DNA from 2 places in the Rhizobium sp. AG207R genome. Region 1 is predicted to be linked to the other one. Evidence: predicted binding sites of a transcription regulator. Region 1 holds the regulator's gene; the other holds the start of a gene.
The links. The regulator LexA, encoded in region 1, represses DNA repair genes until DNA is damaged. The targets are predictions, from matches to a motif close to TGTTCNNNNTGTGTTCNG.
Positions count from the first base shown of each region.

Region 1 (4,615 bases):
AGCGCATATCCGAGACCAGCGTGTTGTAGCCGAAGGAGGCACCGCGCTCGCAGAGAAGAATATTCGGGTTGCCGCTGTCGTTCAGCTTGGCAAGCACGTTCTTCATGTCCCACGGCGCCAAGAACTGGCCTTTCTTGACGTTGACCACGCGGCCGGTCTTGGCGGCTGCAACCAAAAGATCGGTCTGGCGTGACAGAAAAGCAGGGATCTGCAGGATATCGACCGTCTTGGAAACGATGGCGCACTGCTCTTCCGTATGGATATCGGTCAGAACCGGAAAGCCATATTCCTTCTTCAGGTCTTCAAAGACTTCCAGCGCCTTTTCCAGGCCGATGCCACGCTTGCCTGACAGCGATGTGCGGTTCGCCTTGTCGAAGGAGGACTTGTAGACAAGGCCGATGCCCAGCTTGCCGCAAAGTTCCTTCAGGACGCCGGCAACCATGAACGCATGGTCGCGGCTTTCCATCTGGCAGGGGCCGGCAATCAGCGACAGCTTTGCAGTATTGGAAAAGAGGACCTTGGAGGCACCCTCGCCGACGGTGACTTCCGAATTCGTGCTCATATTATCTCCTCAAAGGCGAACAATGCGCCCTGACCGGGTGCCAACCTCGCCAATAGACGATTGTTCTTACGCGTATAGGTGACGCCGTTAGCAGTGAAATGCGACGATGTCACGGAAAGATCGCGCGTTTTGAAAAGGATTGCACGTGCTCTGAGCCCCGGATCATTCGTGCGAACAGGTAGATCATAGAATGCCTCCATTCCTTCCGGCGTCAAAATCTCCAGATCGGCATTGGCGGCCTTGATCGTCAGGCCAAAGGAATGCTCCATAATGCGCGGGCCACCGACAAGCTCCTCGAAGAAGCCGCGATAGGCCGCCGGCTTCGGCGCGCAAAGCGCTACCCGCGCGATACCAGTCACGCCGTTTTCGTGACGCTCGAGCACACTGCGGTCAGCCGGCAGCGGATTGATGCGCTGACAGCAGAAAGCGAGAAAATCCGGCGCGCGCAGATCGGCGGCGAAGGCAAGACGAAAACCGGCCGTGGTTTCCGTTCCATCCGGCATCTTCATGGGACGGGAGAAATCCAGCATCTGCCCCGCCGAAATCGCAGCTGCTTTGAAGCGCTCGTCATCCGCCACCGCGTCATCCGTACCGAATACCACGGCCGAAAAGCCATTTTCGCCGACCCGGAAGCGATAGGCTTGATCGCGGGCAACAAAAACATTGCCATCCATGATGCTCTTCTCGCACTGCTCCGCAGACGCGACGCCCAGAGGTTCGAGATAGGTTTTATCGGCAAGGAAGACGCAGGCATTCTGCGTGCCAAAGGGATGGCGCGCATCTGGAGCCACTGTAAAACCGAGCTTGCCGAGGCGCTCGCGTGCCAGAGCGATATCGACGGTCGGCAGCACGAGATGATCCAGCGGATGCGGAGACGAAATCATGGCTTCTCCTGTTTGCTTGCCGAAGCAGATTTGCGCCCATCCCCCGCGCAATTCAAGATGGAAGCATGGAACACCCGGAGCACACGACATGGATCGAAGGCAATCTCGCAAACGTGATTGCTGATTCTCTGCCATGGCTGGCTCATGCAGCCGCGCGGCACGTTCATCCAAATGCTCGGCGCACGGGCTGAACGACAAAGTCTCGGAAGCGAGTAGAGCGGCATTTCTCTTATTTTTCTGCAGGTTAACGGAGACACAGCGCGCCGATGTTCGGAGCCGATCCATTCGCAAATGGTAATTATTTAACTGACCTCACAAGGCTTTACCGAAATTTAAGTACTTGCGGAACACATATGGAACATATAGTGTCCGTTCTGGATTTGTTTCACAGCTTTTCTTGATTCTGGGGTTCCAAGACGATGTTGACGCGCAAGCAGCAGGAACTGCTTCTCTTCATTCACGAACGCATGAAGGAATCCGGGGTTCCGCCATCTTTCGACGAGATGAAGGATGCACTGGATCTGGCATCGAAATCCGGTATTCATCGCCTGATTACGGCACTGGAGGAGCGGGGCTTTATCCGCCGGCTGCCGAACCGGGCCAGAGCGCTCGAAGTCATCAAGCTTCCCGACGCCTATAATCCGAGCCTGCAGCAGCGCCGCGGCTTTTCTCCGAGCGTTATCGAGGGCAGCCTCGGAAAGCCGCAGCCCGTTGCCCCGCCCGCTCCGTCGAAGGTGGCAAATGACGATCACAATAGCTCGGCGTCGGTGCCCGTGATGGGCCGCATCGCTGCCGGTGTTCCGATCTCGGCCATCCAGAACAATACGCACGACATTACCGTTCCCGCCGACATGCTCGGATCCGGCGAACATTATGCGCTTGAAGTTCGAGGGGATTCGATGATCGATGCCGGCATCTTCGACGGCGATACGGTCATCATCCGCAATTCGACGACGGCCAATCCCGGCGACATCGTCGTGGCGCTGGTCGATGACGAAGAGGCGACACTGAAGCGCTTCCGTCGCAAGGGTGCTTCCATCGCGCTTGAGGCTGCAAACCCGGCATACGAAACCCGCATCTTCGGACCGGATCGCGTGAAGGTCCAAGGCAAGCTCGTTGGCCTTATTCGCCGCTATCACTGACCGGTGAATTGTCGATGGCGGGTGACGTGGGCGCAATTGGCGCGTCGAATTTGCCGGTGCGCCAATCGTAGGTTCGATGCCTGGTCCAGGGACGCTGCGGGTTCTCGAATGCGGTTGAGAGGATGGGCTTGTCTCCGGTAAGCACCATTTCGATGGAGCCGGTTTTACGCAATGTCGCACCGGTTATGAGCATCGCTCCGGAACGGCAATGGTCGAGCCGTAGCCGGATTGGCGTCACGATAATGTTCCCCGTGTCGCAAGCCGCAGGCAGGTAGGCCGCGTTTTCGATAGTGACCAATATCGCGCCGTTTTCAAGCATGGCCGCGCACCATGCTCCTTTCTGGCAGGCGAAACTGCCTTGCATGGTGCGGTCCAAGGCTTCTTCCATTGCGATACGGACCGCCTTCTGTTCTTCACTGTTCAATCGCTTATAACGATCTGCCTTGCCGATTTGTGGAAGTCGGCTGTCAGCCGGGAGCATGGTCGGAGGCTGATGGTCCGCCGCAACCAGTGCCTTTTGCCATTGTTCGAAAATAAAGGCCTGCGGTCTCTCGCGATTGGTCGCGAGTATATTGTCCTGGCGCAATGCGACTAGGACGCCATCTTCGGAGATCATCAGGTCGGGTTTCGGTACGCCAGATCCGAATGCCGCCAAGCCCATGGACAAGAGCGATAATAGCAGGCCCAGATGACGAAGCCGGGTCCGCAATATGCTCATGATCAGGAAGCCGATAATGAATGTCGGCATCAGCCAGGCCGGCTGGCGACCGAAGGTAATGTCGCCTCCCCAACCAGCTACGGTTCTTGCGATCACGATAACGAGTTCCAGTCCCTCGCCGGTTACTTTCCAGAAAGGCCCGTCGAGACCGAGCGGCATGAGCAGCATCGCCGCCATGCCGAATGGCATGACGATAAAGGAGACGATGGGCATAGCAGCGAGATTGGCGGCGAGCCCATATGTCGCCAACCGGTGAAAATGCTCGATCGAGAAGATAGCCGTCGACGCGCCGCCGATGAACGAGGTCGACGTCACGCCTGCGAAGAAGCGCATGACGAACAATAGCGGACTCAATAGACGGACGCGCGGCAAAATGTTTTCGCGATGCCGCCGCCGCTTCCATAGCGAATAGCCCGACACCAGCGCCAGTGTCGCCGCATAGGACATCTGGAAGCTCGGACCGAGGACTTGCGACGGCGACAGTACAAGAATGATGATCGCTGAAAGTGCGACATTGCGCAGACTGATCGATGGCCGATCGAAAAGCACGGCCACAAGCATGATCGCCATCATGATGAAGGCCCGCTCGGCGGATACACCGAAGCCGGAGATGAGATAATAGGCAGTTACAGTGAGAAGCGCACCGAGGGCTGCGAACTTCTTGGTCGGCCAGGCCTGCGCGACACCGGGAAACAGGCTGAACAAGTAGCGTAGGCCGATGTAGAAAATGCCGGCCGACAACGCCATGTTCAGACCGGAAATTGCAATGATATGGGTCAGGCCGGCAATTCTCAGCGCTTCCGTCGTATTCTTGGAGATTGCGCGTCTCTCATCGGTGACAAGCGCCGCGGCAAAGGCGCCGGTATCTCCCGGCAAGGTTTGCCTGATCCTGTCGCCTATGCTGTTGCGCAGGCCAGCAAGCCAAATATCGGCCGCATCCAATAAGGAGCCGGCCGCGTTGTCACCGGATGGCGACAGCAATTCCGGTGTTCCGTAGGCAAAGCCGTTCGCACCGATACCGTTGAAATAAGAACTGAAGGCGAAATCGTTGAGACCAAGCAAGGCCGGTCCGGCCGGCGGCGTCAACCGCGCCCTACCCTGGATGCGATCACCGAGATCGAACGGCTCCGCCTGCTTGCGCACGAAGATCGTAACCCGCTGCGGCGCGCGGCGAATGGAAGGTTTTTCCGTTGCCTCGACGCGAACGACATAGCGCCAGCGTCCATTGTCATAGGATTCCCGTCGTTCGATCTGACCGGTCACGGTCGTGGTCACGGCCGAATCGAGCATGACGGTAGAAACCCGCCAG
Region 1 is NZ_JAEPVT010000009.1:135,111-139,725, reverse strand. It holds gene kdsA (3-deoxy-8-phosphooctulonate synthase) at 1-562, opposite strand, end outside; gene JJQ51_RS21900 (VOC family protein) at 559-1,446, opposite strand; gene lexA (transcriptional repressor LexA) at 1,866-2,588, shown strand; gene JJQ51_RS21890 (ComEC/Rec2 family competence protein) at 2,569-4,615, opposite strand, start outside.

Region 2 (4,615 bases), on a different contig from region 1:
GCTTTCCCGATCGCACCATGAAGCTCGACTGGTTCATCACCCGCAGCTTGAAGGTCGGCGAAAGCCACCTTGTTTCCTCCCTGAACGGAGAAGGCAAGCCGCTCTCCGACCACGATATGGTCGTCTGCACAATCGAGGGTTTTTCCGCCTGATCGCTGCAATCGTTAAAATGCGCTCGGTTTCATGAACTTTCCCCTTACCCGTTCCATGCGATGAGATCGCAGACGCACATGGAATTTTGGGGGATTGCATGGTCTTGAAACTGATGTTGGCGAGCATGGCGGCCTTTGCCACCCGTGCCGCGCCGGTCGTGCTCGCGATGCCGCAGTCGAAAAGCTTCGTGGCGGGCGCCAGCAACGAAATGGAAATGAAGCCATCGCCGATCGAACCCTCCTGGGTTTTGTCGGGGAATCCGGTCGCCCGTATCGCCGAGCACTCGCGGGGGCAGGACGATGCCGCAATGACGGCGCTGTGGGATTGCACCGCGGGCGAGTTCCGCTGGTATTTCGGCTGGGACGAAACGGTGATGATCCTTGAGGGCGAGGTGCATATCACCACGGAAGATGGCGTCGAGCGGACGCTCAGCGCCGGCGATGTCGCTTATTTTGCCGGTGGCACCTGGGCGACATGGCGCATCGATCGCTACCTGCGCAAGGTTGCCTTTCTGCGCAAGCCGTTCCCGAAGCCTCTGACCATGGCTTATCGCCTGCGCAACTTCGTCCGCCAGGGCGGCGCACAAGGCCTTGCTGCCTAAGCGGCCACTTGAGGGAAGCCATTGAATAGCCGTTGCGTTTGGATGCAGGCCGACCTACATCTGTCCGCAAATCCGAGCGAGGGCTGACTATGGCTGGTATCAAGAATGTTGCGGTCCAGATGGACCATGTGAAAAGCATCAACATTGCGGGTGACTCCACCTTCGCCATGAGCCTCGAGGCGCAGAACCGGGGCTACAAGCTCTTCCACTATACGCCGGAGCGGCTGAGCATGCGCGACGGCAGGATCTATGCCTCCGTCGAGCCGATGATCCTGCGCGACGTCAAGGGCGATCATTTCGAGCTCGGCGAGCCGGAGCGCGTCGATCTTTCCACCATGGACGTGGTGCTGCTGCGCCAGGACCCGCCATTCGACATGGCTTATATTACCTCGACACATCTGCTCGAGCGCATCCATCCGAAGACGCTCGTGGTCAACGATCCGGCCTGGGTGCGCAACTCGCCGGAAAAGATCTTCGTCACTGAATTCGCCGATCTCATGCCGAAGACGCTCATCACCCGCGATCCGGCTGAAATCCGCCGTTTCCGCGATGAAATGGGCGATATCATCCTGAAGCCGCTCTACGGCAATGGCGGCGCCGGTGTGTTCCACTCGACGCGTGACGACCGCAATCTCTCGTCGCTGCTGGAAATGTTCGGCCAGCTCTTCCGCGAGCCCTTCATTGCCCAGCAATACCTGCCAGACGTGCGCAAGGGCGACAAGCGCATCATCCTCGTCGATGGCGAGGCTGTCGGCGCGATCAACCGCGTGCCGGCCGAGCATGACGCCCGCTCCAACATGCATGTCGGCGGCCGCGCGGAAGCCACCGAGCTGACGGCGCGCGAGAAGGAAATCTGCGCGCGTATCGGCCCAGCCCTCAAGGAGCGCGGCTTCCTGCTCGTCGGCATCGACGTCATCGGCGACTATATGACCGAGATCAACGTGACGTCGCCGACCGGCATCCGCGAAGTCAAGCGTTTCGGCGGCGCCGATATCGCCAGCCTGCTCTGGGATGCGATCGAGGCCAAGCGAGCCTGATCGACAGTTCCCCGCCACGCTTTCGACTGAACGATCTAGTCACCCCCGCATGTCGTTGATTTCGATATGCGGGGTGAAATTTTTGTTCGTTTATTGTTCTTGTTTCATTCTTTGTCTTATGCCAGATTGCAACCCGAAGTTTGCTGATCGGGGCACGTAACGGCAAACGGGTTCGGCGACAGGGGATAGGGAATGGTAGCGCGCGTCAGTACGGTGGCATTTCAGGGCATTGAGGGCGTACCCGTCGAAGTGCAAGTGATGATCGCGCCGGGCAAGGTGCTGATGCATATCGTCGGTCTGCCGGACAAGGCTGTCGCGGAGAGCCGTGAGAGGGTTCAGGCAGCACTACACGCCTCTGGCCTTGCCTTGCCGCCGAAGAAAGTCACTGTCAATCTTGCACCGGCGGACCTGCCCAAAGAGGGCAGTCATTTCGATCTTGCCATCGCGCTTGGTCTGATGGCGGCGCTCGGCGCGATCCCAGCCGATGCCCTGTCCTCCTACACCGTCATCGGCGAACTCAATCTCGACGGCACGATCGCGCCCGTTGCCGGCGCTCTTCCCGCCGCGATCGCCGCCAATGCCATGGGCAAGGGGCTGATCTGCCCGGCCGAAAGCGGACCGGAAGCGGCCTGGGCCGGCAAGGAGATCGATATTCTGGCGCCGCGCAGCCTGATTGCGCTCGCCAATCATTTCCGCGGTACGCAGGTTCTCTCGCGGCCGGAGCCATCCGTTCGCGCCAATGCCGCCAATCTACCCGATCTTGCCGATATCAAGGGCCAGGAAAGCGCCAAGCGCGCGCTGGAAGTGGCGGCCGCCGGTGGCCATAATCTGCTTTTCGTCGGGCCTCCCGGCTCCGGCAAATCCATGCTCGCCTCGCGCCTGCCGTCGATCCTGCCGCCCTTGTCGACCAACGAGTTGCTGGAGGTGTCGATGATCCATTCGATCGCCGGCCAGCTTTCCGGCGGCAAGCTCTCGGACCGGCGGCCCTATCGCGCGCCCCATCATTCCGCCACCATGGCGGCGCTCGTCGGCGGCGGCCTGCGCGCCCGGCCGGGTGAAGTCTCGCTCGCCCATCACGGCATTCTGTTCCTGGACGAGCTGCCGGAGTTTTCACCGCAGGCGCTCGATGCGCTCCGCCAGCCACTGGAAACCGGCGAATGCGTCATCGCCAGAGCAAACCACCGTGTCTCCTATCCGGCCGGCATCCAGCTTGTCGCGGCGATGAACCCGTGCCGCTGCGGCATGGCCGGGGAGCCGGGTCATACCTGCGCCCGTGGGCCGCGTTGCGCTTCCGATTATCAGGGCCGCATTTCCGGCCCCTTGCTCGATCGTATCGATATCCGCATCGACGTGCCGGCGGTCTCCGCCGCCGACCTCATCCGGCCGACAGCCTCGGAAAGCAGCGCCGATGTCGCACTCCGCGTGGCACGCGCCCGCGAGCGGCAGCGGGAACGCTTCGAACGAGCCGGCATGAAGGATGTCAGCACCAATGCCCGCTGCTCGACGGCGATGATCGAAACCATCGCCGAGCCGGATGCCGCCGGCCTGCAATTGCTGCGCGATGCCGCCGAGAAGATGAAATTCTCCGCCCGCGGCTATCATCGCATTCTCAAGGTGGCGCGCACTCTCGCCGATCTCGACGACAAGCCGACCGTCGGGCGCATCCATCTCGCCGAAGCCATCTCCTATCGCATCGCCGGAGAGCGGCTGACCGCGCATGCCTGACAATGCGGGACTCTACAGCATCTGATCGTCTCCAGCCGGCCTAAATGAAAAGGGGTGCCGAAACACCCCTTTTTCCAAATCAAGATGGCGAATGGCTTTGTCAGCCACCGAGACCCTCGAAGAGCGCCGTCGAGAGATAGCGCTCGGCGAAGGACGGGATGACGACGACGATAGTCTTGCCTTCGTTTTCGGGACGCTGGCCGATCTTGATAGCCGCCGTAAGCGCCGCGCCGGAGGAAATGCCGACCGGCACGCCTTCGAGCTTGGCGACGAGCCGCGCCTGCTGGAATGCCTCGTCATTGCTGACGGTCACTACCTCGTCATAGACATGCGTATCGAGAACTTTTGGTGCGAAGCCGGCGCCGATGCCCTGGATCTTGTGGGGTCCGGGATTGCCGCCGGACAGAACTGGCGAATCCGCCGGCTCGACCGCGATGACCTTGATGTCGGGCTTGCGTGCTTTCAGCACCTGGCCGACACCGGTGATCGTGCCGCCGGTGCCGATACCGGAAACGAAGATATCGACCTTGCCTTCGGTGTCGTTCCAGATTTCTTCGGCCGTCGTCTTACGATGGATTTCCGGATTGGCCGGATTTTCGAACTGCTGCGGAATAATCGCATCCGGCAGCGACGCGGCCAGCTCTTCGGCCTTGGCGATCGCGCCCTTCATACCCTTCGGTCCCTCAGTCAGCACCAGCTCGGCGCCAAGCAGCGCCAGCATCTTGCGACGCTCGATCGACATGGTTTCCGGCATGGTGAGGATCAGCCTATAGCCCTTGGCGGCAGCGGCAAAGGCGAGCGCAATGCCCGTGTTGCCCGAGGTCGGCTCGATCAGCACGGACCGGCCGGGAGCGATCTTGCCCTGGGCTTCCAGGCTCTCGATCATAGCGACGCCGATACGGTCCTTCACCGAAGCGATTGGATTGAAGAATTCGAGCTTTGCCAGGATGTTGGCCTTGACGCCCTTCTCCTTCGCCAGCTTGTCGAGGCGCACGATCGGCGTATCGCCGATAGTCTCGGTGATCGAGGCATAGACGCGGCCGCGGCCGGGTTTGCGGGTGTCGGACATGGGTAGCTCTCCCTATATTGGAATTATGCA
Region 2 is NZ_JAEPVT010000013.1:108,536-113,150, forward strand. It holds gene JJQ51_RS27435 (endonuclease) at 1-152, shown strand, start outside; gene JJQ51_RS27440 (cupin domain-containing protein) at 251-754, shown strand; gene gshB (glutathione synthase) at 844-1,791, shown strand; gene JJQ51_RS27450 (YifB family Mg chelatase-like AAA ATPase) at 1,984-3,516, shown strand; gene cysK (cysteine synthase A) at 3,617-4,585, opposite strand.
Region 2: a site for LexA is predicted at 1,875-1,892, ahead of JJQ51_RS27450 (YifB family Mg chelatase-like AAA ATPase). Genes of this name have one in related genera too.